4 regions of the Gluconobacter sp. Dm-73 genome follow, and region 2 is predicted to be linked to each of the others. Evidence: predicted binding sites of a transcription regulator. Region 2 holds the regulator's gene; each other region holds the start of a gene.
The links. The regulator LexA, encoded in region 2, represses DNA repair genes until DNA is damaged. The targets are predictions, from matches to a motif close to TGTTCTANNTANGTTC.
Positions count from the first base shown of each region.

Region 1: the regulator LexA is predicted to act here: its motif matches at 4,336-4,351, upstream of uvrA (excinuclease ABC subunit UvrA).
Region 3: the regulator LexA is predicted to act here: its motif matches at 4,362-4,377, upstream of JK176_RS12650 (ImuA family protein).
Region 4: the regulator LexA is predicted to act here: its motif matches at 5,462-5,477, upstream of JK176_RS04555 (putative DNA modification/repair radical SAM protein).

Region 1 is NZ_JAERLW010000003.1:359,894-367,632, forward strand. It holds gene gyrA (DNA gyrase subunit A) at 1-270, opposite strand, end outside; gene JK176_RS05080 (Hint domain-containing protein) at 564-3,596, shown strand; gene ssb (single-stranded DNA-binding protein) at 3,736-4,320, opposite strand; gene uvrA (excinuclease ABC subunit UvrA) at 4,453-7,497, shown strand; gene JK176_RS05095 (RNA methyltransferase) at 7,649-7,739, shown strand, end outside.
Region 2 is NZ_JAERLW010000007.1:83,161-90,899, forward strand. It holds gene JK176_RS09255 (CTP synthase) at 1-1,361, shown strand, start outside; gene kdsA (3-deoxy-8-phosphooctulonate synthase) at 1,358-2,182, shown strand; gene JK176_RS09265 (DUF3429 domain-containing protein) at 2,179-2,655, opposite strand; gene eno (phosphopyruvate hydratase) at 2,757-4,037, shown strand; gene JK176_RS09275 (septum formation initiator family protein) at 4,176-4,505, shown strand; gene rpmG (50S ribosomal protein L33) at 4,589-4,756, opposite strand; gene lexA (transcriptional repressor LexA) at 5,064-5,783, shown strand; gene JK176_RS09290 (hypothetical protein) at 5,837-6,445, opposite strand; gene pgsA (CDP-diacylglycerol--glycerol-3-phosphate 3-phosphatidyltransferase) at 6,548-7,150, opposite strand; gene uvrC (excinuclease ABC subunit UvrC) at 7,241-7,739, opposite strand, start outside.
Region 3 is NZ_JAERLW010000012.1:56,177-63,915, reverse strand. It holds gene JK176_RS12680 (DEAD/DEAH box helicase family protein) at 1-597, opposite strand, end outside; gene JK176_RS12675 (hypothetical protein) at 712-972, opposite strand; gene JK176_RS15190 (phosphoadenosine phosphosulfate reductase family protein) at 1,174-1,737, opposite strand; gene JK176_RS15185 (hypothetical protein) at 1,619-2,116, opposite strand; gene JK176_RS12665 (hypothetical protein) at 2,068-2,445, opposite strand; gene JK176_RS12660 (hypothetical protein) at 3,115-3,468, opposite strand; gene JK176_RS12655 (ParA family protein) at 3,465-4,127, opposite strand; gene JK176_RS12650 (ImuA family protein) at 4,396-5,187, shown strand; gene JK176_RS12645 (DNA polymerase Y family protein) at 5,072-6,601, shown strand; gene JK176_RS12640 (hypothetical protein) at 6,601-6,834, shown strand; gene JK176_RS12635 (error-prone DNA polymerase) at 6,838-7,739, shown strand, end outside.
Region 4 is NZ_JAERLW010000003.1:254,280-262,018, reverse strand. It holds gene folD (bifunctional methylenetetrahydrofolate dehydrogenase/methenyltetrahydrofolate cyclohydrolase FolD) at 1-241, shown strand, start outside; gene JK176_RS04575 (methylenetetrahydrofolate reductase) at 238-990, shown strand; gene JK176_RS04570 (M1 family metallopeptidase) at 1,024-3,024, shown strand; gene JK176_RS04565 (flagellar biosynthesis regulator FlaF) at 3,141-3,563, opposite strand; gene JK176_RS04560 (flagellin) at 3,699-5,303, opposite strand; gene JK176_RS04555 (putative DNA modification/repair radical SAM protein) at 5,482-6,714, shown strand; gene JK176_RS04550 (UdgX family uracil-DNA binding protein) at 6,711-7,739, shown strand, end outside.

The DNA of each region.
Region 1 (7,739 bases), on a different contig from region 2:
ATAAATCGAGCTGTCACCATGCGGATGGTATTTACCCATCACGTCACCGACAGCACGCGCGGACTTGCGGTAAGGCTTGTCTGCCGTAAAGCCGCTTTCACGCATGGCGTAGAGAATACGGCGATGAACCGGCTTCAGACCGTCCCGTACATCTGGCAGCGCGCGCGATACGATCACGGACATCGCGTAGGCCAGATAGGAGGAGCGCATTTCCTCCTCAATCGTCACAGGAAGACGACCGGAAGGGGTCAGATCAGTCGGCTCGGTCAGCTCGGTCAAGACAGGTCACCACGCTAGAATTCAGTTTTTCCAGCATACCGCATGCGTCGCCATCACGCCACACCCGGCACTCCGGAACGGATTTACGCCATTCCGGCCTCTGCTTCCGCAGAGCGGGTTTCCACATGTCTGACAAAAAACCATTAAACAAAGAAAGACGAAATTGATCAAATGGGCTACTTCGATTCACGACTTATTAACTTGCGGACAGTAAGTGAACCCGTTAGCAATTCTCAAACACACTCCGGCGAGTCCGTGCCGGAAATTTTCGGAAAGATTCCATCATGGCCGATACGACCACGCCCGCCGGCAGTGACAACGCCAGCTACAACACCACCGAAACCAGCTATCATCAGCACGATTATGCCTGGCGCTGGGTTGGCCCCGCAACGGGCGGCGACTGGACTGACCCCAGCAACTGGGTTCTGACCGATGCCGGCAATCCGGTTGATACGTCCTCCAGCGCCTTCAGCGGCTATCCCATTCCCCAGAGCGAGCAGAATGCTGACGTCAATGTCGGCTATTACGGAAACGAGACGCCGAGCGTCGTCGTGTCCAATGCCGTCCTGTACAACCAGATCCGCAGCCTCAGCGTCTGGCAGAACAGCACCCTGAAGATCACCGCACAGGGTGGAAACGGCAACGTTTTCGCAACGGCCGGTCTGCAGAACAACGGCACCATCATCATCGACACCCCGTCCAAGGTCGAACTCGGCGGCGTTACGTCGGGCAACGGCACCCTGACGATCCTGAACAACGACGGGAATGTGTCGTTTGACGACTCGTATCTGAACAACGGTACGCTCAATCTCGTCAATTCGACGCTCGGCACTCTTGCAACGCCGATCACCATTGCTGGCGGCACGATTAACCTTCAGCAGAACAGCACGCTCATTGCGAACCTGTATGGCGAAGGCTCCACGATCAACGTTGACCCGGAATCCACCAACACGCTGTATGTCAACGACCGCTTCTCCAACAGCAGCGGCTCCCTGCAGAACACCGTCATCAACGGCGTTTCCGAGAACACCCATTTCGGCATCCTGAGCGGCTCCTCCAAGCCGGTCTCCGCAACGTATGAAGCCAATGCCGACGGCTCCTACAAGCTGACGATCACCCTCGATAACGGCCACGCCATCACCTACCCGACGGTCAATGTCGCAGACGGCTACACGCCTGCTGCCCAGGCCACGATCGTGCAGGACGGCTCGAACGGCTGGCTCATCGAAGACGCAGGCACCTCGACGGCTCCGGCCTCCTACGGCAACAGCGACCTGCACCAACAGCTTGCCGCCACAGCCAGCGCAGCAGCCGCAGCCGGTGGCGACACGTCGCAGTACAGCAGCAACGCCGTCAGCTACCATAACCATGGCAACACATGGCGCTGGAGCGGCTCCGCAACCGGCGGTGACTGGTACGACCCCAAAAACTGGACGCTCTATGACGGCCACGGCAATGTCGTGGATACGTCAGGCGATTCCTTCAGCGGCAACGCCGTGCCGCAGAGCGAGCAGAATGCTGATGTCAATGTCGGCTACAACGGCAACACCACGCCGAACGTCGTCGTCGCCGATGCGCCGTCCTACAACCAGCTCCGCAGCCTCAGCGTCTGGCAGAACACCACGCTGGAAATCACCGCACAGGGCAGCAGCACCTATAACGGCTACGTTTTCACAACGGCTGGTTTTGAAAACAGCGGCACGATCCTGATTAACACCCCGTCCAAGGTTGAACTCGGCGGCATCGGGGTCAACCGTGAAGACGGCACGATCACGATCATGAACAACGACAACAACGTCGTGTTCGATACAAACAACGTCAACAACGCCGGCACGATCAACCTGATCAACGCCACGCTGGGTTCTGCCACCAACGCACTTGCGATCAACGGCGGCACGGTCAACCTGTCGCAGGACAGCAGCCTGTTCCTGTATCCGGGCGAAAACATCAACACCATCAATGTCGATCCGAACACGGTCAACACGGTGTATGTTGAAGCCAACGGCTTCCTGCATAACGACTCTTCGAATGCCCAGGGCGTCGTGATCAACGGCGTCTCCGCTAACACGCATTTCGGCATCTCCGGTGTGTCTTCCGCTCCGACGGCTGCCACCTACACGCCGAACGCCGATGGCTCCTATACGCTTCAGGTCACGCTGGCTGATGGCCGCCTGCTGACCTTCGGCAACATCCACACGGCAGACGGCTTCGTTCCCGCCACCAACGCCTCCATCGTTCAGGACGGCACCAATGGCTGGGTCGTTGAAGACAACGGCAATGCTCCCTGCTTCCTCGCAGGCAGCATGATCCGCACGCCGGAAGGCGATGTGGCCGTCGAGACCCTGCGCCTCGGCAGCACGGTTCTGGCTTTCGTGAACGGCGAAACCGTCGAGCGCAAAGTCACCTGGGCCGGCCGCTCCCACATGATCGCCAAGGCCGGTCTGGCCGACGCGGAAGCCGGTTATCCGGTCCGCATCATGCAGGGCGCACTCGCCGAGGGCGTGCCTTACAAGGACATGCTGGTCACGCCGGAACACTGCCTGTTCATCAATGGCGGTTTCATCCCGGCCCGTATGCTCGTGAACGGCCGCTCTGTGGTCTATGACCGCACGATCGCCGTCTATGACTACTTCCATGTGGAAACGGCCGAACACTCGGTCATCATGGCAGACGGCATGCTGACGGAAAGCTACCTCGACACCGGCAACCGCCAGTCCTTCCGTCAGGACGGCAGCGTTGTTGCTCTGGGTGGCCGCGAGCGCAACTGGAATGACGACGCAGCAGCCCCGCTGTCCGTCAGCCGGGACGTGGTCGAGCCGATCTTCCGTGAGATCGAAGCCCGCGCCATTGCAGCTGGCCTTGAGAACACGGTTGCCGCTCCGGCTCTGACCGAAGACGCCAACCTGTACCTCGTCGCCAGCACGGGCCAGACCATCCATCAGGTCCGCACCGCCAATGGCCGCGCGATGTTCATGATCCCGTCCGACGTGACAGGCGTTCGCATCGTGTCCCGTACCTCCAGCCCGAGCGAAACGGTCGGACCGTTCGTGGACGACCGTCGTCAGCTCGGTGTTCTGGTGGGTGAAGTCACACTGTTCGACTCGGGCAACACGATCCGCATCGATCAGCACCTGACGGACGCAGACCTGAACGGCTGGGATGTTCAGGAAAACACCCCAGTCCGCTGGACGAACGGCAACGCCATGCTGCCGCTGACGGCCCGTCAGCCAAACAGCCTCGGCATGCTCGCCATCCAGATCCTGGCCGCCGGCCCCTATCTGGCAACGTCGGAAGCAGACGTCGCCCTGACCGCCTGAAATCCGCCGGTCTGAAACGAAAAAGCCTCACCCTTTCGGGGGTGAGGCTTTTTTTGGTCTACACGACGATCAAAAAAAACCCCGGAGGCCTGAGCCTCCGGGGTTTTTCAGTCTTCAGAAACCGTATGCGGCTCTGAACTCAGAACGGAATTTCATCGTCGAGATCATTGTCCGGCGGAGCATCCCAGCCGCCATTGCCGCCACCCGAACGACCGCCAGAAGCCCCGCCGGAATTCCCACGCGAACCGCCGCCAAAGCCGCCGCCCGAACCACCAGCAGAGCCACCACGGCTGCCACCGCCGAAGCCGCCGCCATTGCCCCCGCCATAGCCGCCACCATTGTCAAAACCGCCATCATCGCCGCCACCGCTGCGATTGCTGTCGATCAGCACCAGATCGCCACGGAACCGGTCAATCACGACTTCGGTCGTGTATTTTTCCTGACCGGACTGATCGGTCCACTTCCGTGTACGCAGCTCGCCTTCAATATAGACCTTGCGCCCCTTGCGCAGGAACCGCTCGGCCACATCCGCCGTCCGCTCGTTGAAGATCACCACACGATGCCACTCGGTGCGCTCCTTGCGCTCCCCGGACTGACGATCGTTCCAGGTGTCCGACGTCGCAACGGTCAGGTTGACGATCTTAGACCCCGACTGCGTGTTGCGGACTTCCGGATCCTTGCCCAGATTTCCGACCAGAATCACCTTGTTGACGCTGCCTGCCATTCCCGTCCCAACCAATTTTCTCGAATTGTTCTTTTCATACGTGCGTAAGTTCCCATCTAATGGGGAACAATCCAACGCCATTCAAGCGCGTTCGATCTCACAACTGCCTTTTCTCCACATTCCGGGGTCTCCGTGAGCTTTCCAGACAATCATTCGATCCGTGTTCGTGGGGCCCGTGCCCATAATCTCAAGAATATCGACGCCACGATCCCGCGGGATTCCCTGACGATCATCACGGGCCTTTCAGGCTCCGGAAAATCCTCTCTGGCTTTTGACACGATCTATGCCGAGGGTCAGCGACGCTATGTGGAAAGCCTGTCCGCCTATGCCCGCCAGTTCCTTGAGCTGATGGGCAAGCCAGACGTGGATTCCATCGAGGGTCTTTCCCCGGCCATCTCGATCGAGCAGAAAACCACGTCCAAAAACCCGCGCTCGACCGTCGGCACGATCACGGAAATCCACGACTACATGCGGCTGCTCTGGGCGCGCGTGGGAATCCCCTATTCCCCCGCGACCGGCCTGCCGATCGAGGCGCAGACCGTCAGCCAGATGGTGGACCGCATCATGGCAATGCCCGATGGCATGCGCCTGATGTTGCTCGCCCCCGTCGTGCGAGACCGCAAGGGCGACTGCAAGCGTGAACTTGCCGAACTGACGCGCAAGGGCTTCACCCGCGTCAAGATCGATGGCGAACTCTACGAAATCGCCGAGGCCCCGGAGCTGAACCGCAAGACGCGCCATACCGTCGAAGTCGTCGTGGACCGGATCGTCGTCAAGGAAGGGCTCGAATCCCGCCTCGCCGACAGCTTCGAGACCGCACTCGAACTCTCGGATGGCCTGGCCTACGCCGAGGAGGTCAAACGTGCAGGCGAGAAGGAAGCCCCGGCGCATGTCGTGTTCTCGTCGCGCTTCGCCTGCCCGGTCTCCGGCTTCACGATTGAGGAGATCGAGCCGCGCCTGTTCTCCTTCAACGCCCCGATGGGCGCCTGCCCGGTCTGTGACGGTATCGGCACCGAAACCCATTTCGACGAAAACCTGATCGTCCCGGATGACAGCCTGACGCTGGCCGAAGGCGCCATTGCCCCTTGGAAGGGGGCGAGCACGGACTGGTATGACCAGACGCTCGCTGCCCTCGCCCGCCATTGCGGCGATGATATGCACACGCCCTGGTCTGACCTCCAGCCCGCCACGCGCGACCTCATCATCAACGGGTCGAAAGAGCCAATCGACATTCCCTATACCGATGGCGGGAAGGTCCATATCGTCACCAAACCGTTCGAAGGCGTGCTGAAAAACCTGCGCCGCCGCATGGCCCAGACCGACAGCATGTGGGTGCGCGAAGAACTGTCGCGCTATCAGTCCGAAAAACCCTGCCATGCCTGCCACGGCGCGCGCCTCAAACCCGAAGCCCTGTGCGTGAAGGTCAAGGACCTCAACATCGCCGAAGCCTCGGACATGCCAATCCGTAAGGCGCTCGACTGGTTCTCCGGCGTGGAAGCGACCCTCACGCCCCAGCGCGCCGAGATCGCCCGCCGCATCCTGCGCGAAATCACGGACCGACTGCACTTCCTCGACGATGTCGGGCTGGACTACCTCACCCTGTCGCGCGGCTCCGCAACCCTGTCGGGCGGCGAAAGCCAGCGTATCCGTCTGGCGTCGCAGATCGGCTCGGGCCTGACCGGCGTGCTGTATGTGCTGGACGAACCCTCCATCGGCCTGCACCAGCGCGACAACGAACGCCTGCTCGGCACGCTTGAACGCCTCAAGCGCCTCGGCAACACCGTCATCGTCGTCGAACATGACGAAGACGCCATCCGCGCCGCCGATTATCTGATCGATATGGGCCCGGGTGCGGGCAAGCTTGGCGGACAGGTCATCGCTGTCGGCACTCCCGCAGAAGTCGCCAAAAACCCCAACAGCATCACCGGCGCCTATCTGTCAGGCCGCAAGGTCATTCCCGTCCCGACCGAACGCCGCAAGCCCAGCGGCATGCTCACCCTGCACGGCGCACGCGGCAACAACCTCAAGGATCTGACGGTCGATTTTCCGCTCGGCACCTTCATCGCCGTCACGGGCGTTTCGGGTGGCGGCAAATCCACGCTCGTCATCGATACGCTCTATAAGGCGCTGTCCCGCCAGCTCATGAAATCGAGCCAGACGCCGCTCCCCTATGACCGTCTGGAAGGCGTGGACAATCTCGACAAGATCATCGAGATCGACCAATCCCCGATCGGCCGGACCCCGCGCTCCAACCCCGCAACCTATACGGACCTGTTCGCCCCGATCCGCGACTGGTTCGCCGAACTCCCCGAGTCCAAGGCGCGCGGCTACAAGCCGGGACGCTTCTCCTTCAATGTGAAAGGCGGTCGCTGCGAAGCCTGTCAGGGCGACGGTGTTCTCAAGATCGAAATGCACTTCCTGCCGGACGTGTACGTGACCTGCGACACCTGCAAAGGCGCACGCTATAACCGCGAAACGCTGGAAGTGAAGTTCCGCGGCAAATCCATCGCAGACGTCCTGTCCATGACCGTGGACGAGGCCCTGCCGTTCTTTCAGGCCGCCCCGAAAATCCGCGACCGTCTCGCCATCCTGCAACAGGTCGGGCTGGGCTATGTCGCCCTCGGCCAGCAGGCCACCACCCTCTCGGGCGGCGAAGCCCAGCGCGTCAAACTGTCAAAGGAGCTGGCCAAGCGCGCCACCGGCCGCACGGTCTATATCCTCGACGAACCCACAACCGGCCTGCACACCGAAGACGTCCGTAAGCTGCTCGAAGTGCTGCACACCCTCGTCGATCAGGGCAACACGGTGTTGGTGATCGAGCACAATCTCGAAGTCATCAAAACGGCCGACTGGCTGATCGATATTGGCCCCGAAGGCGGTGACGGCGGCGGTCAGGTCGTAGCAGCCGGAACACCGGAAGACATCGCCGCGTGCAAAGCCAGCCATACCGGCCGCTTCCTCGCCCCGCTGCTGGACGCACCGGGCGCCAGACAGCCGCGAAAAGTCACAACCACCAAAATCACACAGGCCATGCTCGCCGCCAGTCTGCCACCCCCAAAAGCCGAACGCACAGCCGCGAAAAAGGCAAAGGCCGCCAAAGAAAAAGCAGCGGAAAAAGCTACCGAAAAGAAGCCCAGAGGCCGGCCCATCGGCTCCCGGAACAAAACCAAAGCCTGAACCCGATTACGTCTTTCAGAATACGCTGAAAAGACAACAGATCATGATGCATGGCCTTTCCTCACTGAAGAGGCCACGCATCTGATCCCGACTTTGGACAGCAACCAACATCGTCGCTAGGTATGGTGCCCGGACGGTAGAGGGCTTAAGTGTGACGATCGAACGCAAACAGACAGACAAACCAACCGCCCGGAAACGGGCGGACGCGATACGAGACTTCCGGTGCAAAAACCTCATCGTTG
Region 2 (7,739 bases):
CGGGCCGGATCTATTCGGATGTGATTGCGCGCGAACGTCGCGGCGACTATCTGGGCGGGACCGTGCAGGTCATTCCGCATATCACGGACGCGATCAAGGACGTGGTGGTCACGGGCACGGACGATTACGATTTCGTGCTGGTGGAGATCGGCGGCACGGTCGGCGATATCGAGAGTCTGCCCTTCCTTGAAGCCATCCGTCAGCTCCGCAATGATCTGGGCCACGCCCAGACCATGTGTGTGCATCTGACGCTTCTGCCCTACATTCCGGCAGCGGGCGAACTCAAGACCAAGCCGACGCAGCATTCCGTCAAGGAACTGCAGAATGTCGGTATCCAGCCGCAGATGCTCCTGTGCCGCTCGGACCGTCCCATTCCGGACAACGAGCGTCGCAAGATCGCCAATTTCTGTAACGTCCGCCCGGAAGCCGTCATTGCGGCGCTGGATGTGGACACGATCTATGCTTGCCCCATTTCCTACCACAATGAAGGAATGGATCAGGAAGTCCTGCGCTATTTCGGCCTGCCCTATGACAGCAAGCCCGACCTCTCGCGTTGGGAAAAGATCGTCCATGCGATTCGCGAACCCGAAGCCGAAGTCCGTGTGGCTGTTGTCGGTAAGTACACAGCTCTGCTCGATAGCTATAAATCGCTCGCTGAAGCCTTGCTGCATGGTGGCATCGCCAATCATGTGAAGGTCAATCTGGACTGGATCGAATCGGAAGAGTTCGAAAAGAACGGCAATATCGCCGAGCGCCTGAAGGATGCAGACGCGATCCTCGTTCCCGGCGGCTTTGGTGAACGCGGTGCCGAGGGCAAAATTCAGGCTGTCCGTTATGCCCGCGAGAACAACATTCCGTTCCTCGGGATCTGCTTTGGCATGCAAATGGCTGTGGTCGAGTGCGCGCGCTCACTTGCGGGGCTCCCCAAAGCATCCTCCACCGAGTTCGGCCCGACGGACGAGCCTGTGGTCGGTCTGATGACGGAATGGGCGCGTGGGGGCGAGCTGCTCCGTCGTCGTGAGGGTGGCGATCTGGGCGGCACGATGCGTCTTGGCGCCTATCCGGCAAAGCTGGTTCCGGGTTCCCGCGTGGCCGAGATTTATGGCCGTACGGAAATCCGTGAGCGCCATCGTCATCGCTGGGAAGTCAACGCGCATTACAAGGGTCGTCTGGAAAAGACAGGTCTGCGGTTCTCTGGCCTTTCCCCCGACGGCGTGCTGCCGGAAGTGGTCGAATACCCGGATCACGCATGGTTCGTGGCCGTGCAGTACCATCCGGAACTGCTGTCCAAACCCTTCGACCCGCATCCCCTGTTCGCGGGCTTTATTGGTGCCGCCGTCAAGGAGGCTCACAGCAAGTGAGCTTCCGAATTGGAGACCTCACGGTCGGTCAGGATCAGCCTTTCACGTTGATCGCTGGCCCCTGCCAGATCGAATCCCGCGAGCATGCAACGGAGATGGCCGATGCCATCTCCGCCATCTGCCGCGAACTCGGAATCGGGCTAATCTATAAAAGCAGCTTCGACAAGGCCAATCGGAGTTCGGTCAACGCTGCGCGTGGTGTGGGCATGGATGCCGGTCTGGAGATCCTTGCCAGCATCCGTGAACGATTCGGCGTTCCCGCCCTGACGGATGTGCATACTGCCGAGCAGTGCGCACCCGCCGCTCAAGCCGTGGATGTCCTGCAGATCCCGGCATTCCTGTGCCGCCAGACGGACCTGTTGTTGGCGGCGGGCGAAACCGGTCGTGCCATCAACATCAAGAAGGGCCAGTTCCTCGCACCGTGGGACATGGCCAACGTCGCTGCCAAGATTGCCTCGACCGGCAATAAGCGCATCATGCTATGCGATCGTGGAACGAGCTTCGGCTACAACACGCTTGTCAGCGATATGCGCGGTCTGCCGATCATGGCGCAGACGGGCTATCCTGTCGTGTTCGATGCGACGCATTCCGTGCAGCAGCCGGGTGGCCTTGGGGCATCAACGGGGGGGCAGCGTGAATTCGTGGAACCCCTCGCCCGTGCGGCGCTCTCGATCGGTGTGGCGGCTGTTTTCATTGAAACGCATCAGGACCCGGACCATGCTCCAAGCGATGGTCCGACCATGGTGCCGCTTCATGAAATGCGTAGCCTTCTGACGCGCCTGAAAGCCTTTGACGCTCTGGCGAAATCCTTTCCGGCCTAACTCCCGGACGGAGCCAGAGCAGCCAGAAACAGGCTCAGTACCGCGATAGTCGTCAGTCCGGCTCTCAGTGGCAGATAGCCTGGGGGAAGCGCACCCTTTCTCCAGGCTTCCCGTTCCACTAGGAACGTCCCGACAAAACCGATGATTTCCAGCCCGAACCCGGCCCGGACATGACCGAGAACGCCGATGCAGAGGGCTAGCCATGCCCAGAGCGCAGGGCAGACACCCAGCACGAGGCGCTGCCGGTCCTGCTGTGAGGTGCCACCGACCGTAATGATGTCCGGTCGCTCCATGGCCAGCCCCCAGTGTACGGCCCCCAGAAATGACAGGATGCAGGCACCATACGCCAGCAGAATGATCTTCAGATGCGGCAGCGGCGTAAACAGTCCAGCAAGGAAGATCCACCCTCCAAGCGTCATGAAAGGGATCAGTCCGGCAATGCCAAGCACGAAAATGGGAAAAGGAAGGCGCATGTCGTCGTTGACCTCACGGCGTGATTTTGAGACTTGAAATAGCTGTTCCATTCAGAACGGTCACGAGCCAACCCGGTTCACGCATCCCAGGAGAGCTTCCATTGAGCGCCATCGTTGATATCATCGCCCGCGAAATCCTGGACAGCCGCGGCAATCCCACTGTCGAGGTCGAAGTCGAGCTGTCCTCCGGTGCCCGCGGCCGTGCAGCCGTCCCGTCTGGTGCTTCCACAGGCGCACATGAAGCCGTGGAACTGCGTGATGGTGACAAGTCCCGCTATGGCGGCAAAGGCGTCCTGAAGGCCTGTAGTCACGTCGAAAACGACATTCTTGAAGTGCTTCAGGGGGCCGAATCCGAAGATCAGATCGCCATCGACAATGCGATGATCGATCTGGACGGAACGTCCAACAAGTCCCGTCTGGGTGCCAATGCCATTCTCGGCGTCTCGCTTGCTGTTGCCAAGGCGACCGCCGAGGAACTGGAACTGCCGCTGTACCGCTATGTCGGTGGCGCCTATTCCCACCTTCTTCCCGTGCCGATGATGAACATCGTCAATGGTGGAGAGCATGCCGATAATCCGATCGACATTCAGGAATTCATGATCCAGCCGGTCGGCGCGCCGACGATTGCGGATGCCATCCGTATGGGCTCCGAAATCTTCGCACGCCTGAAGAAAGGTCTGTCTGAAGCCGGTCACAACACCAATGTCGGCGATGAAGGTGGCTTCGCGCCGAATCTGAAGTCTGCGGATGAAGCTCTTGGTTTCATTGCAAAATCTGTTGAAGCCGCCGGCTATCGACTGGGTGAAGACGTGACCTTCGCTCTCGACTGTGCCGCGACCGAGTTCTATGCGGATGGACGCTACAATCTGAAGGGCGAAGGTAAGGAATTTGATGCCTCGGGCATGATTTCCTACCTTGAAGATCTGGCCAACCGCTATCCGATCGTCTCCATCGAAGACGGTCTGGCGGAAGATGACTGGGAAGGCTGGGCCGAACTGACGACCCGTCTGGGCAAGAAGCTCCAGCTGGTTGGAGACGATCTGTTCGTCACCAACCCCGAGCGTCTGCGTCGTGGCATCAAGGCCGGAACCGGTAACGCACTGCTTGTGAAGGTCAACCAGATTGGCACGCTGACCGAGACTCTGGAAGCTGTGGAAACCGCCCACAAGGCTGGCTATGCCTGCGTCATGAGCCATCGTTCGGGCGAGACGGAAGACTCCGTCATCGCCGATCTCGCGGTTGCTACGAACTGCGGCCAGATCAAGACAGGCTCCCTCTCCCGCTCTGACCGTACGGCCAAGTACAACCAGCTTATTCGTATCGAGCAGCAGCTCGGCAGTGCAGCCCGTTATGCCGGTCGCAACATTCTCAGAAACTCCTGAGACTGAGCCAGGCCTCATTCCTCCCCGGAATGAGGCCTTTTTTGTGCCTGAATATGATTGATGTCCGTATCATTCATTGTCTGGTCACAAATGACTGATATAGACTGATACAGTCTCTCAGAACGGAGTTTTCACGACGTGACACTGATCCGACTTATCAAGCGTGGTGTCCGCGCCGTAGCTCCTCCGGCTTTTTTCCTGTCGCTTACCGCCTATTTCGGCTGGAACGCTCTGCATGGGGCGCACGGGATTCACGCCTATCAAGAGCAAACCCAGCTTCAAAAGGATGCGCTTCAGGCCCGGCAGGACGCTGATGACGAGCAGAATGTCTGGCGCCGCCGTGTCGTTGCTCTCAAGGAAAAAGCGCTGGACGCTGACATGCTGGATGAGCGTGCCCGTGCCACGATGAACCTGACACGCAGTGGCGATCTGGTTGTTCCCTACGGACCGCATGACAAGCTGTTCTAAGCAATAGTTAAAACGAACAGCTCTCAGAGCATAAAAAAAGCGGCCCGAAGGCCGCTTTTTTTATAAAGACTGTTGGAGCAGCCTTACTTGATCTTGGCTTCGCGGAACACGACGTGCTTGCGTGCGACCGGATCGTACTTGCGCACTTCCATCTTTCCCGTAGCGGAACGGGCATTCTTCTTCGTGACGTAGAAGTAGCCGGTTTCAGCTGACGAAACGAGCCGGATCTGAATAACGTTGCTCTTTCCCATGATACCCTCGGGCTTTCGCCATAACTTATGCCGCTCGAAGGTGTCGATGCAGCATGTTGATCTCTAGATTTGGTGCACCATGCTGATTTGTGGCCCGCAGGTCAAGACCTTTGCGCACGATTTAGCGGTTTTCCTGTGGTTTCAAAGAGTTTGAGGAGCAAAAATTCTTCTGGATATCTCTGGCCGGGCGTCTCTTTGCTTGAAGGGCAACAGGTGGGAACCTATAAGGAACAAATGCAGGATGCCCGTCATTCTGTGTCCTGTCCTGTTCTGACCTGCCTCCGCCGAGGCGCATGGGAGCGCCTGTATGCTGACCCGTAAGCAGCACCAGCTTTTGCTGTATATCGACGACCATCTCCGCCGCACGGGATATTCGCCCTCTTTCGATGAGATGAAAGATGCCCTCGAACTACGTTCCAAATCGGGCATTCATCGTCTGATTTCCGCTTTGGAAGAACGTGGCTTTCTTCGTCGTCACCATCATCGCGCACGAGCGCTCGAAGTGCTGCGTCTGCCGCATATGGGTACGGAAGCTCCTATAGCCGTCCCCGCCCCGGAAACCGGTTTTGTCCCGGCTGTCCTGACCCAAGGTGAGACGGGCCTTGATGGAGCCTTCTCCGAAGCCAGTGTCGCCAATGATCGTCAGACCGTCAGCATTCCTCTTTATGGACGTATCGCAGCGGGTCTGCCGATTGAAGCTATGCAGGACGACAGCGACAGGATCGAAGTCCCCATTTCGCTTCTGGGCACCGGAGAACATTACGCCCTCACGGTGGCTGGCGATTCGATGATCGAGGCTGGAATTCTGGATGGAGACATCGCCATTATCCGGCGACGTGAGACGGCCGAAAATGGACAGATTATCGTTGCCCTCATTGACGGACAGGAAGTGACGCTCAAGAAGCTGCGCCGTCGTGGATCAATGATCGCACTGGAAGCTGCGAACCGGGATTACGAAACGCGCATCTTCCCAGCAGAACGTGTGAACATTCAGGGACGGCTGATCGCCCTTTTCCGTCAGTATTAAAGACGGACGCCTGAATGGTAAAATGCTGACGGCTCTGGTCCGTCAGCAGACCCTCATTGTGTGGGTGGTAAGGTTGTTCCGTGAATGACCTTCACACTTCCGTCCGGGCCGATAACTGTGCTGGTGCCATCTCCGTTAGGAATGATGATGGCCTTGCTGGGGCTTTTGTTCAGAAAGCGGGCCGCACTGTCGGGAACTGATGAAGGAAGTGTCGGAATAAGGTGGGTATGGTCTCGGGACACACCTTGATGCGTATCGGCACCCTCACCGACTGACAGGCTCTGGCCCTGCATGAGTTGCGCGCCGGAGGCTCCAAGAGCGCCCTTGCCGGCGATTCCGCCCATGAAGTTTTCGTCAAGTGCAGCACCGCCAAAGTAGGTCGCCGGATCGCCGAGAGCGTGGCTGAACGTACTGTTGGGGTTCTCGACATCCTTGAGTGTCGGGAGCGGTTGTGGGGCTCCGGGCCAGATATTTCCGCTTTCAGGAAGAATTGGAGTTTCGGAGTATTTCTCACCGCGGGCGCGATGAATATTCTCGCTGTCACCATGAGGGCCGTTCGGATTATCGAGCGCCGTCCAGACCATCGTGTCGCGGATATACTTGCCCATGCCTGAACAGCCGCTCAGAGCGAGAGGTAGTGCCAGCAGAGCGGTCTTCCGCATTTCTTACTCCCACGAGGTCAATCCATGACCTTTAGCGGTCCTTGTAACGGAGCGCCAGATGAAGACAGTCGAAGAACGCTACAATTCTTTCGCCTTATGACCTCAGAAGCCGATTTTGGAGGATTTACGGGATTGCCCCGCCATGATGCGGGCTAACCCTGCGGTCAGATATCCCCATCCGCTGATGACGGTCGGAATGACCGAGAACCAAAGGAGGATTCCGCCAATCAGCGTTGCGGGCAGAAACGAAAGCCCCAGCATTCCTGCGGCTCCATCCCCACCGATCAGAAAACCGATCGCCACCATCTGGATGCCGGTCTTCCATTTCGCCAGCCGGGTCGATGGCAGTGTTTCGCGTTGGGATGCCATATATTCCCGCAGGCCGCTGACCAGAATTTCCCGGATCATGATGATGATCGCTGCATAGAGCGAGTAGACAGGCAGTTGCGTCAGTCCTGCCAGAGCCAGCAGAAGTGATCCGACCAGAAGCTTGTCCGCGATTGGGTCCATCATCCGACCCAGCTCGGACAACTGTTGCCAGCGACGGGCCAGTGCGCCGTCCAGATAGTCTGTGATGCATGCGGCCGTATAGACCACGCAGGCGATCACATTCGCGGTCGGTGAATGCACGGAGAGCAGCGCGACCAGTACGGGAATGGACGCGATACGCAGCAGTGTCAGAATGTTTGGCAGATCTGTCAGCATCGCGATCAGTCTAGAACAGTTTCCCTTATACCGGTATGCGCCAATGTGTCCGCGAAAGATGTATTTTTCGTGTAAATCGTCGAACGGGTTTCAGGGGGCGCGATGATTGACTGAGGCTTTCTGGACCCATTCGGGATGGAAATGCCCATATATGGCAGTTGCCGTGCTCGAACTGATGCCGGGCGCGCTTTCCAGCTCCTCAAGACTCGCCTGTCTGACCGATTTCGCCGAGCCGAAGTGATTGAGAAGAGCCTTTTTCCGCGCGGCGCCGATTCCCGGCACATTATCCAGTTCGGAGCTGCGTAAGCCTTTCGAGCGTCCTGCCCGGTGGGTGGTGATCGCGAATCTATGCGCCTCGTCACGCAGTCTTTGCAGATAATAGAGAACCGGGTCTCTTGGAGGGAGCTGGAAGGGCGGTTTTGTCTCAGTGAAAAACCACTCCCGTCCGGCATCCCGATCCGGCCCTTTGGCGATGGCCACGATCGGAATTCCGGTAACGCCAATATCGGCCAATACCTTCCGCACGGCATTGAACTGTCCAAGGCCGCCGTCGATGAGAAGCAGATCCGGCCAGTCCTCCGGCCGCTCT
Region 3 (7,739 bases), on a different contig from region 2:
CGCCAGCTTCGGGGGCACGCTTGCCATAAAAAGTCCGGTGCCACAGCCCGGTTCGAGCGCACGGCCGCCCCGGAACCCCATCTGCGCCGCCAGATCCCACATCGCATGAACGATCAGCTCGGGCGTGTAGTGGGCGTACTGCGTGGCCCGTGCCAGACCGGCCCGCTCCTGCTGGCTGGTCAGGGCCTCAAGCTGGCTGCCGATCTCTTCCCACCCGGACCGGAAGGTCTCTCCGGCACGCGGGAACAGGCTGTTGGCCAGCTCTCCGGCCCCGAACCCTGTGAAACGGGCGAGCACGGCCTGCTCTTCCGCGCTGGCGTTGCGGTCTTCCGCTTCCAGTGTAGCCAGAAGGCGGATCGCTGCCAGATTGTCGCGGGCGCGCTCTTTCCAGCCCGGGGCGAGGCCACGCGTTCCGCTCAGGACGAAATCCACCTTCGGCAGGACAGCGGGGATCGGAGCCGGGGCCTGTGTCGCCTGTCGGACCGCAGCGGCGGCTTCCTCAAGGGCGCGGTCTCCGGGAAGATCACCCCAGTAGAGATTGGACTGGCTGCCGCCGAGTGCTGAGGTATCGAAAAAGCTCAGTTGGGACATGGACATGGGAAAACTCCGGACAAGCGGCAGCGCCCGGTGCTGCGCGGAGGCAGACCGGGGGGCCGGAAAACAGAATCAGTGCGGGGAGAGAGGCGTCAGACCTCCCGGATCAGCGCGGGGTCAGAGGGGACCAAAGCGCAGGCGGATCTGCTCGCGCTCGTTCTCGGACAGGCGGGACAGCGCCTCACGGTGGTAGGCTGAACCCTCGCCTGCCTTCCTCGCCACGCGCCACCAGGCCTGCGGATCGCTGCAATGCAGACCCACCAGACGCGTCTCGTCATTGTCGGGTCCGCAGCCTTCGAGGATCGTCCAGCCCTCTTCGTGGGCCTGTTTGAGGTCGAAGGCGTGCGCCTGTGCGGGACGTTCGAGGGTGTCTGACATTGTCTTTATTTCCTTTCCTGACCCTCTCCGGCGAGCGCAGGACAGTGCGGCCTGCCAGAGCGACGCGCAGCGTCGGGACCGCCCGGCCCGCAGCGGAGCGAGGACACGGACGGACCCACCTCTTGCAGGGCGGGCTGGCCTGTGCTGCCCCCCCTCCCCTCTTTTCCTTTTTTCCAACCTTCTGTTTTTTCTTCTTTTTTTTCAGGTTGGCCCCCCGCCCTGCCCGAACGCTCCGGCCGGGATTTCCCAGGCTGGTGTGAAGACAGTCGGGATCGGACGCGCCGAGAGGCACGCGCGGGCCAGCTCGGGCGCTGCCAGGGCGGCTGCATACGGCCTGCCCTGCTCGGCGAGCTGCTCCAGCGACACGGTGCGCTTGATCGTGCAGCCAAACTGCTGCTCGTACTGCACGAGGCGTTCAAAGCGGGCCGGATCGAGCCAGCGGATCGTTGCAAACTGCCGCGCATCGCCAAAAATACAGGTGGCACAGGACAGTCTGGAGAAGCCGATGCGGTATGGTAGCGCAGCCATCACCTTCCAGCGTTTCAGGCTGTCCCAGACCTGCGCCTCGCTCCACTGATGGACGGGCCGCCAGTGATCGACGTGACGGCGACGTCGCGTGCCATGTCGCGTATCCGTGCGGTGCGGCTCAAAAGCGGCATAGCGGGCACGGTTTGAGCTTTCTTCGGCACGCTCGCCCGTTACGAACAGGGTGCGGCGGTTCAGGAAGCGGTCCTGGCCACGTAGGGCGCGGTCGGCGACGTCGATCTTGGTGACACCGGGGCACCAGCGTGTCGTCAGGCTGGCAGAGACCTGGGGAAACCGCAGGTGCGTCCTTGCGGAGCATCTCCCGCTCGAAGCCGCCCTCTCGCCGAGACCGATAGAGCGGCAGGCGAAAGTCCTGCGCCAGCGCGCTCACATAGGGCGAGGTGGAGGGCCAGTCCATGAAGGATGGCCCCTGCCCGTCCACCTCGTGGTGCCACAGTTCCAGGCGGTCCGTCGGGGCACCCACTTCAAGAAGGGCAAAAAGGCAGGCGAGGCCGTCTTTGCCGCCCGAGATGGCCACGATGATGCTGTCATACGACGTCAGATCCGGCGTCATGACACGAACCTGCTGACCGGGGCTCCTGTTCGGACAGAGCGGCACATCAGGGCACTGGCGATCGGAGCGTCCCGCAGGAGAAGCGGCTTGACGTGCCGGTTGTCCCAGCTCAGGCCGTCGCAGCGTGAGAGGAGTCCAAGCTGGGTTGCCGCCTCATCCCGGCACGCACACACCCGTTCATTGCCCCCCGCGCTGCGACGGCAGGGCTCATGTGCTGGAGCGTTGCAGCCCGTGCAGGAAATGGTCAGGGCCGGATCACCGCCAGCCCAGTGCTCATTGCACTTGCGGCAGGACACAGGCTCTTGCGTATCGGTCCACCGCATGGGCGGCCGACCGCGTGGTGTTGGGACGTAAGGAAGGTAATGATAGCGCATGATGCTCGACCCATTTCTGGTTTTTGAACATCGTCGCGTCCGGCTGGGGGCTGCTCAGACTGCAACAGTGCCGCGCCGCGGCAGGATCAACGCGGCCCGCAGCCACGCGCAGACGGCGAGCATGGCGAGGACACGCGTTGACCCACCTGTTGCGGGCTGGGCAGCTTCCAGACAGCCCTTTCCTTATTTCCCCTCTATTTATATTTCATAATTACATGTTGTTGTGTACATGTTATTGTTTACATGTTGCAAATTACAAGTAATCTTGGTCATTTCTTGCTTTTGCTCTGTAGGTGTTGCACCGACGGCAGGACATGAGTTCCTAAGTATCGGTCCACCGCAGAAGAGGCCGACCGAGAGGCACTGGAACACAGAGGAAATTGCAACGGCGCATGGTGCTCGATCCATTTTTGGTTTGAGCATCATCGCGCTCGGCTAGGGACTGCACGGCTCCTAGCCAATCCTTTTTTTTCCTTTTCACTTCCTATTTATGCGTCATTGTTTACATGTGTTTATGTACATGTTGTGAATTACAAGTAATTCTGCCTATTGGTTGCTTTTGCTCTATCGCTCCAAGGCGGGTTTAAATCAGGGGATGGAGAACACTCATAACCTCAAAAGCAGCTAAAGGTACATGTAGTTCTCAACATGTACCTTTAGCTCAAAGACTTAGCGCCGGCGCCTTTTACGCTTGTCCTCAATCAGATCAGCCTCCCTCACTTCATACCCGGCTTCAGAGAGGGCCTTAAGAACAAGATATTGCTTTGTGACTTTAGCTTCCGCAGCCTTTAGCGATAGCTGTCGATCCACATACTCTGGGATAACCATCCGCAAAGATGTCATAGCAGGATCGGGCTCATCTAATGATGTCTGTGCGCCCCATTTTGTGCCTAGCGCACGGCTGTTTTCTGAAACGCTACTGTCTTCGACAATCTGTGGGGCCTTGAGATCACGAAGATTAGGTCGTTTAGCAGGACGAGGCGTCAGCGCATCGGTGATGGGCGGTAGAGGCGATTTTGTCATCTGGCACTCTCCGCCAGAGCCGATAGCTTCTCAAGAAGCTCCTCGGCAATAGCTTCTACATTCTGGGCCGCGGGAGACGCACCGGCATTTTCAACCGGACTTGTGCCGGTGATGTGCATCTCTCTGAAGGCAGCTCTTTCCAGCATCGCCGCCCTAAAGACTGGTACATTCTGCTGCTCCACACTCTCCCTAACATGCTTCGCTGCTCTGGACTCAAAGCCAGGTAACACACGGCTCCAGATGAGAGCACGGGGAATAGAGCTTCGCGCTAGGTCTTCTGCATCGTCTATCTGAGCGATAGTTTTGAATGCGTCCCGCACGTCCGGAAGGCTCGCTTGGCATGGCACAAGCACGAAGTTGGAACGCTGCAACGCCTTTAAGGCTAGGGTGGAGGATCCACCAGGAAGATCAATGATCGTCAGGTCACTCTCGCTTTCCGCAGTTCGCACCTCAGCCAAAATATTATGCTCGTCTATTGACGGCCTAACCGTGAGATCCTGCATCTCGCTTTTGGCCCCGAACTCGCTAGCGTGCTGATTTAAGTCACAGTCTAGAAGGCGGACCTTGTACCCCTTTTGAGCAAGGGCAGTTGAAAGAATGATCGACAAGGTGGTCTTCCCACACCCGCCTTTGGCCGAAGCTATAGATAAAACAGCCACAGAAAATACCTCACGATAGAGCCGGCACTTACAGGTTTACATGTAGTGACTGACATGTTGCTAGTTACATGTCAATGGTTACATGTCTTTTCTTACATGTGTTTGTGTACATATATACATAATTCACACCGTTGCGAGGTTGGGAATTTTTCTGCTTTTTTTCAGATATTTGCCGAAAAGTGTCCACTGGTTTGGTTCCAGACACCAAGATTTATGTTGCTTAGCCTGGAAGTTTGTTCTCTTTATGTTCTCGTTAAGGAGAACATAAATGACAACGGACGCCCTGGCGCGACTGCGCGAGCAGGTCCGACGCCTGGAGCGTCGAGACCTGCCTCATTCCCATACTGACACACTCGCCACCGGACATTCTGCCGTCGATGCCCATCTCGGCGGCGGCCTCAGGACCGGCAGCCTGCATGACTTTCTGATTTCTGATCCTCTGGAGACGGGGGCCAGTCTCGCCATGCTGCTGCCCATCCTGAAAGAGGGCAGGGGGCCAATCTTCTGGATCAGCGATACACCGGCCGAACTGAATGCCTGGGGGCTGCACCAGTCCGGTCTGTCACCAGATACTCTGGTCTGCATTGAAACAGACACCGCCAGTCTACTCGCTGTCGCCGAAGACGTGTTGCGCGGACCAGAGCGCGCACTGGCCGTCATCAGTGGCAGCCACGTCCCAAGCCTCAAGGAAATCCGGCGTCTCAATCTGGCTGTGGAGGCGAGTGGCAACACAGGCTTCTTTCTGCGTTCGGCCCCCCTCACACGCGCTCCCGGGAAAGATCCCTGCGCGTGCGCTACGCGCTGGCGGATCCTCTCTCATCCCTCATCACCACGATTTTTTCCGGGTCTGGCTATGCCGCTTCCCGGTTCCCGACGCCTTTCTGCCGCGCTGCTGCGGGTGAGGGGAGGCCGCCCTGCTCACTGGATCCTCGACTGCACCGATCATGCGCCGCTTTCTCGCTCTCTGGATGCCCTTCTGGCGCACCGAGCGCCTTCAGCTCTCCCGCCCGGAAGACTTCCCGGCCGACAGGCCGCTCGTTGTGCACGCGCTGGCACATAACCGCCACACCGTCACTGGTGTCAGTCCGGCTGCACTCGCGGCCGGACTGACACCCGGAATGCGGCTGGCACAGGCCCGCTCCCTGGTGCCGGATCTTCTGACCGCAGAAGAGGACGCCGAAGCACAGAGGGCCGCGCTGACCGATCTGTGCTCCTGGCTGATCTGGCTGTCGCCGCTGCCTGCGTTCGACGCTCCGGACGGTCTCTACAGCGATACCACCGGATGCGCTCATCTTCACGGCGGCGAGGCGGCGATGCTGGATCTCGTCAGGGACCGCCTGAAGGCGAGGGGACATTCCTGCTCTGTGGCGCTGAGCGATACGGCCGCTGCCTCACGCGCTCTGGCGCGCTCTGGGATCAACCGGATCTGTCTCGTGCCTCCCGGTCAGCAGAAACAGGCGCTGCACCCGTTGCCCTGTTCAACGCTTCCTTTGCCAGAAAAGACGCTCTCCAGCCTGACACGGCTCGGCCTGAACACGATCGGCGCGCTGGCGGACCTCCCGCGCGCGCCTCTGGCCAAACGCTTTGGCGCAGACCTCCTGATCTGTCTCGATGAGGCTCTAGGCCGGCAGGTCCGCCCGCTCAGCGTCTTTCAGCCTGCGGACCGGATCTCCCTGACCCGGTCTCTGGTCGAGCCGATCAGCACGCCGGAGGCCATTGCCACGGTGATTGCAGCCCTTGTGCCGGTTGTCTGCGAAAAGCTGGTGGCCCGGGGGGAGGGGGCGCGGCAGCTCGACTTTCTCTGCGTACGCGTGGACGGCACAATCCAGGCCGTCCGCGTGGGAACATCCGATCCGACGGCTGACATCACGCGTCTGACACGCCTGCTGGGAGACCAGATCCCGCAGATCGCGCCCGAGTTTGGAATTGAAGCCGTCATCCTGACTGTCAGCGCGAACGAACCGCTGGAAGCGGGACCTGAGCGCTCTGTCCTGCCGGACGAAGCAGGATCCTCTGAAACGGGCCACCCGGCCTCTCTGATCGACCGGCTGCTGAACCGTCCGGGCGTTGTTTCGGTTCACCAGCTCGCGCCCCGGTTTTCCGCCTGGCCAGAGGACGGACAGTCTCGCGTTTCTCCGGATAACATGGCAAAATCGCCTTTCGCGAGCCAGATGCTCTGGGCGCGGCCGAACACTTTGTTCGATCTGCCCGTCCGGGTGCAGGTGACTGCCCTGCTTCCGGACGGTGCGCCCCGCCAGTTCGTCCTGAAGCGACAGACGCATCGCATTGCAGCGGCCGACGGCCCCGAACGTCTGCTAGGCGAGTGGTGGCACACAGTCGAAAACTATGGCGCGATCCGCGATTACTGGCAGGTCGAGACCACGACCGGCCTGCGCCTGTGGCTGTTTCGCAAAGGGGACGGCCGCCACGACTGGTCCGGTTCGGGCGAGTGGTTTCTTCAGGGGATGTTCTGATGGACCCCCGTGACGATCTGATCCCGGCCAGCACCTCGGACGTCGCCGAAGTCCTGATGCACGCGCTCTGTTACGACGGACGCAGGCGCACACACGACGCCGCCGAACTAATGGCGCGTCTGGTGGCCGAACGGCTGGTCGCCTATCTCGAACGCTCGGGCTTCGTGGTCATGCGTGCCTCCACCAGCAACGGGCCTGACAGCAGCCGACATCCCCATCCCCACCGCCGCTAGACCATGAGCGCGCCTTACGTCGAATTGCAGGTGACGTCCTCGTTTTCGTTCCTGCGCTCGGGCAGCCAGCCGGATGAACTGATCTTCGAGGCGAAAGCCCTGGGCTATGACACCATCGGTCTGACCGACTGGAACAGTATGGCCGGAGTGATCCGCGCCCATCTGGCGGCGCGCGAGGCCGGTCTGCGCCTCCTGCCCGGATGCCGTCTGGCTCTACGTGACGGCAGTGCGCTCCTGGCCTATCCTCGTAACCGTGCGGGCTGGGCGGGTCTGTGCCAGCTTCTGACCCTTGGCCATCACCGGGGCGAGCGGGAGGTCTTCCTTCTGGGCTGGGAGGATCTCGTCGCCAAGGCCCCGGACCTCGTCCTGATCCTGTTGCCGCCCGAGGATTTGGCAGCACTTCCCGGGCACGTTCAGAGCCTGCTGGATCTGCCCGGACACAGGGAAGGCGAAGAAGAGATCCGGTTTCTCGCGCTGACAATGCTCCGGCAGCCGGGAGATCTCGCGCGGCTTCACGCACTCGCGGCGTTCAGTGCGGCACAAGGTCTGGCCTGCGTGGCGACAGGAGATGTTCTCTACCACGACGCGCGCCGGCACGTTCTTCAAGACGTGGTCACGGCGATCCGGGAAGGCTGCACCGTCGATGCTCTCGGCAACCGCCGTCGCGTTCACGCCGATCGCCATCTGAAAGCCCCGGAAGAACAGGCACGCCTCTTCGCCGCTTTTCCGGACGCCCTGGCCAACACACGGCGAATTGCCGAGGCCTGCACGTTCAGTCTGGATGACCTCACCTATCAGTATCCGACCGAAACCGAAAGATCGGGCGAAAGCGCGCAGGACACCCTGACACGCCTGGTCGAAGTCGCACTGCCGCGTCGCTACCCGGCCGGGGCGCCCCCTGAGGT
Region 4 (7,739 bases), on a different contig from region 2:
TGGGGACTGGATCAAGCCGGGTGCGACCGTGATCGACGTTGGTATCACCCGCGTTGCAGCGGAAAACGGCAAGACCCGTCTGGTCGGGGACGTAGTGTTTGACGAAGCACTTCCGGTTGCCGGGCACATCACGCCGGTTCCGGGTGGCGTTGGGCCGATGACGATTGCCTGCCTGTTGCACAACACGCTTCAGGCGGCTCGCGCCACATCGTCTTCAACGTCTGCGGATGCCTCCTCATGACGCGCGTCTCTGTTGAACTGGTTCCGCGCACGCCGGAATCCCTGATGGCGGATGTGCAGACCGTGCGGGATATTCTGCCGCAGGTCAGCATGCTGAACGTCCCGGACCTGATCCGCTTTGATCTGCGCAGCCATGACGCCGCATCGCTGATTGTGAACCAGACGCCGTTCGAGGTGATCGCGCATGTCCGTGCGACCGACATCGCCCCGGACGCGCCGCTGCCGGGTGCGGACCGGCCGGAACTGACTTCCATTCTGGTCGTCGCCGGAGATCCGCCGCCTGCCGGCAGCGATCGGGTGGTCTATCCCAACACGTCCGCCCAGATCATTGAACGCTACCGCCGCGAGGCCCCGCATCTGAAGGTCTATGCGGTGTTCGACCCCTATCGCCGCGCGCCCTATCACGAGCTTGAAGAGATCGCCCGCAAGCGCGACGCCGGAGCCTGTGGCTTCTTCACCCAGCCGCTTTTCGACATTCCGATGCTCGAATGCTGCATGGACTGGCTGCGGGACGACACGGTGTTCTGGGGTATCTCCCCCGTTCTGGGCGACAAATCCCGCCGGTACTGGGAGCGCATGAATCATGTGATCTTCCCGCGCGATTACGACGGGACGCTTGAAGGTAACATTGCTTTTGCGCGCCGGATGCTGGGTGTCGTGAAGCAGAAAAACGACAATGCCTATCTGATGCCGCTGAAAGTTGATCTTGCCTCCTATCTGGGAGCGCTTGGAGATATTATAACGGAATAACATCGAACTTACCCAACGGAGGGCCTGCCCCGGATGTCTGTGCGCCTTTTTCTGCTTCCCCTGCTGGGAGGCGTACTCGTTCCCGCCGCCCTGCTGCCTGAGACCGTTACTGCGAAAACCCTCGCTGACCCGGCCGCCGTCTTCGCACCTCTGACCCTTCCCGACGCTCCGAACGTCTATCGCTCAGGGTCGGGGCTTCCGGGGCCGCAATACTGGCAGAACCGCACGGACTACGTCATTCACTCGCGGATCGACACGCAGGCCCATGTGCTGCACGGTTCCGAAACCGTGACCTACAGCAACAACAGCCCCGAGGCGCTGGATGTCCTGTGGCTCCAGCTTGACCAGAACATTTACCGCGCCGACACGCGCGCTGCTGTCGGCGCCATTCCTGGCAGCCACATGATGACGGGAGATCATACCGACGGCATGACGATCGAACACGTTTCGGTCGTGCAGGGTGGCCGCGAAGTGGACGTCACGCCGCTGATTTCCGACACGCGGATGCAGCTTACGCTGCCCCGTACGATCGATCCGCATGGCGTGGCTTTCGTGAAAATCGACTGGCATTACACAATCCCCGGTCCGTGGGGTGGCCGTACCGCTGTTACGCCGACCCGCGAAGGCGACATCTATGAAGTCGCGCAGTGGTATCCGCGCCTGAGCGTCTATGATGACCGTCGGGGCTGGAACACGCTGCCCTATCTGGGGCAGGAATTTTTCCTCGAATATGGCAGCTTTGATTACAGCGTAACGGTGCCGTGGAACTACACGCTGGTAGGCTCCGGCGCGCTGCTCAACCCCGAACAGGTCCTGACACCCGTCGAGCGGAACCGTCTTGCACAGGCCGCCCAGAGCGATGCGCGCGTCATGATCCGCACGCTCGATGACATCACCGATCCGAAAAGCCATCTGAAGCAGAGCGGTGAAGTCACCTGGCATTACGGGATGCGGAACACGCGCGATGTAGCCTTCGCGGCCTCGCCAGCCTTTGTTTGGGATGCCGCGCGTATCAACCTGCCGCCCGTTGTGCCCTGGACGAACTATCATGCCGTGCCGAGGCTTGCGATGTCTGTCTATCCGCGGGAAGGGATCGGGCCGCATGGCTGGGACCGCTCAACGGATTACGTCAAACACGCCATCGAATATTTCTCGTCGCAATGGTTCGAATACCCTTGGCCGAACGCCATCAATCTGGGCGGCCATGGTGCGGGCATGGAATATCCGGGCATCGTTTTTGACGGCATCAGCGACCGCGATCCGCAGCTTTTCTGGATCACGACGCATGAACTGGGTCACGGCTGGTTCCCGATGATCGTGGGGACGGACGAGCGTCGTAATGCCTTTATGGATGAGGGTTTCAACACGTTCATCGACGTCTATGCGTCTGATCACTTCAACAACGGTGAGTTCGCCCCCAAGCGTGATTCCGAATTTGCGCCCAAAACCGGCAATCCCGCGCAGGATATCGTCCCAGTCCTGACCGACCCGGATGCACCGGTTCTCATGACCGCCGCCGATGGTGTGTCTGAAAAATATCGCCACAGCGTGACGTATTTCAAAGGCGCTTACGGCCTGAAACTGTTGCGCGAACAGATCCTCGGACCAGTCCGGTTCGACGCGGCTTTCCGGCGCTATATTGCTGAATGGGCCTACAAACACCCGTCTCCGTCGGATTTCTTCCGCCTGATGAGCAGCGAAGCGGGCGAAGACCTGGGCTGGTTCTGGCGCGGCTGGTACTTCACCAATGCCGGCCCGGACTATGCACTGGGAACCGTCCATCACGACGCCGGAAAGCCCGTAACCGTACAGGTTCGTAACTATGGTGCGCTTCCGCTACCCGTGGTTTTGCGTGCTGATTATGCGGACGGAAAATCGGAAGATCTCCGCATCCCGACGGAAGCCTGGCGCCAGAGCAGCGACATTGTGGTCTCGCTGCCGGTTCATGACGGCCTCAAGGCCGTGACGCTCGACCCCGATCACGTCATCCCGGATATTGACCGTTCCGACAACCGACTGGCCATGACGCCCTGAGGCCACCGGGGCACACGAGAATGTTTCGTGTGCCCGGACTTTGGAGCATGAAAAAAGGGCGTCCGGCTGAACCGGCGCCCTTTTTTAGTTGGGGGCTGCTTTGCGGTCGAAAACTCTCAGCCCACAAGTTCCAGAGAGGACTTCGCGGCCGAGCCGGCATAGGCCTGAGACGCGGAGGGCGTTGCGATATAAGGCGCGGGCTCGGTGGACAGTCCTTCGATCATGTCGTTGTTGATATCGACGAGGGGTTGAAGGTCCTTCGGGGCATTAAAGGCCGCGTTGGAATACCGCATGGACCACGATCCGACCTTGAGAAGATCGTCGCGCAGAACGGCCGGAAGGGGGCAATCGACCCGCTCGACGCTGAGGGACAGAATGCTCCACAGCTTCAGATTGGCGGCCAGCGCCGCAACCTTCTTGTCATGATCTTTTGCCTGCGTCAGCAGCGTGTTGACGTGCCGGAACGCCATGACCTCGACTTCCCGCGAAGACAGATAGCTTCCGGACTGTTTCTGATACTGTGAGGCTGCATAGGTCACGACGGCAAACTCCTTTCGGAAAAGACTGTTTCAAAAGCCTCTGGGCGAGGGAGCAAGGGGCTTCTGAAGTAGTCCTGCGTATTGGCAGGGGAGTCTGAAGGGGGCCGGATGAACCGGCACCCTTCAGAAACCTGATCAGCCGCGGAAGAGGCTGAGCAGGGTGGACGACTGCGAGTTCGCAATCGACAGTGACTGAACGGCGAGCTGCTGCTTCGTCTGAAGCGAGGTCAGCTTGGCGCTCTCGGCTGCCAGATCGGCATCCGTGAGCGCGCCAACACCCGTCGTCAGGGCGTCGGACAGGCTGGACGTCGTGGTCTGGAGGTTGGAGATCGTCGTGCTGGAATAGCCGATCGAAGACGCGGTGCGCGTTACGCTGGAGATCGCTGCCTGAACGACAGCGCTGACGACGGATGCGCCGGTGACGGCCGTGGCAGTGACGCCTGATGAACTGGTTGGCGCAGTAAACACGCCCGCTGCAGTGGCAGTGCTCAACTGTGTGCTGGTCGCATCAATGGAATTACCGGCGATCGTCAGATTGTTGTTGGAATCCCGTGAAGCGCCAAAGCCTTGATAGTTCATGGCCTGCGTCAGTAGATCGACCTGTTTGACGCTCTGGGTGCTGGACGAGCCGCCAGTAGAGCTTAATGAATTTGCGGAGGACATGTCGACATCGGTCACAACCGTTTGGGTCGTGGCATTGCCGTTGGCGTCGAAAGCCGTGTTCGCTGTGTATACGGAATTACCGTTTCCGTCTGTTGACTGAACAAGGCTCTTTCCGTCCGACAGGTTGTAGGTGGTCGACCCGTCGGACGCCGTTGTCTGCGATGTGATCGTGACACTCGAACTGCTATCAGTCGTCAGTTTGCCATCTGAATCCAGTTTGAACGCTGTCGCCGGCGAGGTAGCGGTTGCCCCCACAGCCGCTCCGATCATCTCCATAGCTTTTGTCTGACTGGTATTAGCCGTGGTCGTGGTCACGGGGGGAGTGGCAGTAGTGTCAGTGCTAGAGTGACTTTTAGCGTCAGCGATAAAATTGTATGTGATAGATGGATTGGTTGCGCTGACCGAACCGCCGGTTCCAGCCGCCGCTTCGTTTTTCAGCTGAAGAACGCTCTGGGTATCAAGAGCTGCAGAAGATGTCCCAGGGTCAGTCTTCAGTGCATTTGCGCTCGTGCTGCTTCCCAGAGCCAGCGAAGAACCGGACATTTCCATGCTCAGGTTCGTCAGGCCGAGGCCCGCAGACGTCACATTGAAGCCGTTCTGCGTGAACGTGCCACCCTGTGCGTCCATGGCAGTCGACAGGCTCGTGTAGGTCGTGCCGTTGCCGGTCTGGCCGGAGAGCAGGTTCACGCCCTGGAACTTTGCGCCCGTAGCAGCAGAGTCGATGGAGGCCAGCGTCTTGGTGATGGCATCGTTCAGGGTCGAGTTGTCGACGCCTGTCGTGTTCGTGCCGATCGTAGTGGCCAGAGACTGGAGAGCGCTCGAAATGCTCGACAGGCCGGTCGTTGCCGTGTTCAGCACCTGAGCGGAGAACTGGAGGCCCGTGGAGACGCCCGACAGGGTCGAGATCTGGGCGGTCATGTTCTGGGCGATGGAGTACATCGCGGGATTGTCAGAGGCCGTGTTGACGGACTTGCCGGTGGAGACCGTGTTTTCGGTCTTGTTCAGGTCGGCCGTCGTCTGGTTCAGGCTCTGGAGTGCGGCCATTGCCGCGGTGTTCGTATTGATGGACAATGACATTGAATCGGTTCTCCGTCGGTGCAGGTTTGCGGCCTCAGGATAGGGGGGAGTGGTTAACGGAAGCTGAATCGGTTCCGTTAAAAAAAGTCCTTCAAAAATAACGGAAAACCGGCAAATAACAGGTTAATTTCACGGTTTCTCTTGCGTTCCATCATCTGGAACGAAATAAGAACACGACATGAAGAAAACACTCTCCCAGAGACTGGCGATTCTCTCCGATGCGGCGAAATACGATGCCTCCTGTGCGTCGAGTGGCTCGACGCGTCGGGACTCCGCAAAGAGCGGGGGGCTTGGGTCCACGACCGGGAACGGAATCTGTCACGCCTATACGCCGGACGGGCGGTGCGTGTCGCTGCTCAAGATCCTGCTGACCAATTTCTGCGTCTATGACTGTGCCTATTGCATCAATCGGTCGTCTTCGAATGTGGAGCGCGCGCGCTTTACGCCCGAGGAAGTCGTGTGGCTGACGCTGGAGTTCTATCGGCGCAACTGCATTGAGGGGCTGTTTCTGTCTTCGGGCATCATCCGCTCATCCGATCACACGATGGAGCAGCTTGTGCAGGTGGCGCGGGACCTGCGTCTGAAGCATGGGTTCAGGGGCTATATCCATCTCAAGACCATCCCCGATGCGTCGCCGCGTCTGCTGGAAGAGGCGGGGCGTTATGCGGACCGTCTGTCGATCAATGTGGAAATGCCGACCGTGGCAGGGCTGGAGCAGTATGCGCCGCAGAAAAAAGCGGGCGGTATCCGGCAGGCGATGGGGGAGATGCGGCTGAAGATTGATGCGGGCAAGGACCGTAGTCATACTGGACGCCGGGCCGAACGGTTTTCGCCGGGGGGGCAGAGTACGCAGATGATCGTGGGGGCGGATGCGGCGTCCGATCAGGATGTTCTGGCCAGCAGCGCCAATCTTTACGGCTCTTATGGGCTGCGGCGTGTCTATTATTCTGCCTTCAGTCCTATTCCCGATGCGTCCGCTTTGCTGCCTGCGAAAAGTCCGCCGCTTCAGCGCGAACACAGGCTCTATCAGGCGGACTGGCTGTTCCGGTTCTACGGATTTGCTTTCGGGGAGCTGACGGCCGGACGTGCGGACGGGATGCTGGATCTGGATCTGGACCCCAAACTGGCCTGGGCGCTGGATAACCGGGCGTTGTTTCCGCTGGATCTGAACCGCGCGCCGAAGGAAATGCTGCTGCGGGTGCCGGGGCTAGGGGTGAAAGCCGTGGCCGCCATTCTCAGGGCGCGGCGGCATCAGGCCGTGCGGTTGGAGGATCTGGCTAGGCTGAACGTGTCCATCCGCAAGGTTCGGCCCTTTGTACAGACGCCGGGTTGGAGTCCCGCCCGCCTGACCGACCGACACGACCTGCGCAGCCTGTTCAGCCCCGCGCCCCAGCAGATGAATCTTTTGTGACACGTTACGTCCTGACCCTTGAGGACAACGCAGCCTTTGAGCCTTGGCGGGAGATGGCGCGTTCTGCGTTGCAGCGTGCGATTCCGCCGGAGGCCCTCGACTGGCGGATCAGGGGCGGCGAGACGGATCTGTTCGGGCAGCAGACCAATGACAGCGACGGCATGGTGGCGCTGATGGAAGGGCCCGTCCTGAAAAGCGTGACATTGCGCGCGTCCTGCATCGCGTTGCTGCGGGACATGCTGTGCCATTCCGATCCCGGTCGGTTCGCGCTGGCTTACCGGATTGCATGGCGCGTTCAGGGCAATCCGCATCTGCTGGATGTGGCGACGGATGTCGATATCGCAAAAGCGCGGATCATGATCCGGCAGAACCGGCAGGACTGCCACAAGATAACGGCCTTCGTCCGCTTTCGCGAACTGCCCGCACAGATCGGGGAGGCGGGACGGCGACGGTTCCTCGCATGGTTCGAGCCGCAGCATCATATTCTCGAACGGGTCGCGCCGTTCTTTGCCAAGCGCTTTACGGACATGGACTGGATGATCCTGACGCCTCGCGGCTCCATCCGCTGGGACGGAAAAAATCTGGCTTACTCCGCCGAACCCTGCGAACAGCCGGAGTTGGATGACGGGTTCGGAGATTTGTGGAACACCTATTATGCCTCTACGTTCAATCCGGCCCGCGTCCGCACGAAAGCCATGCGCCGTGAGATGCCGGGCCGGTACTGGAAAAACCTGCCCGAAACGCGCCTGATCCCGCAGCTTGTCGCCGGGGCAGAGGCGCGCGTCCGGGCCATGGCCGAACAGGTGCCTCTGCCAGCGCCGATCTTTCACGAAAAGCTGCGCTCCCGCGACAATCTTCCCATCCAACCTCTTTCGGACACGCCTGAAGATCTGGCGGCGAAAATTCGGACCTGCACCGCCTGTCCGCTGCACTGTGCGGCCACGCAGGCCGTCGTCGGGGAGGGGCAGATCGATGCGCGGATCATGCTCGTCGGCGAACAGCCGGGCGATCAGGAGGATCTGGCG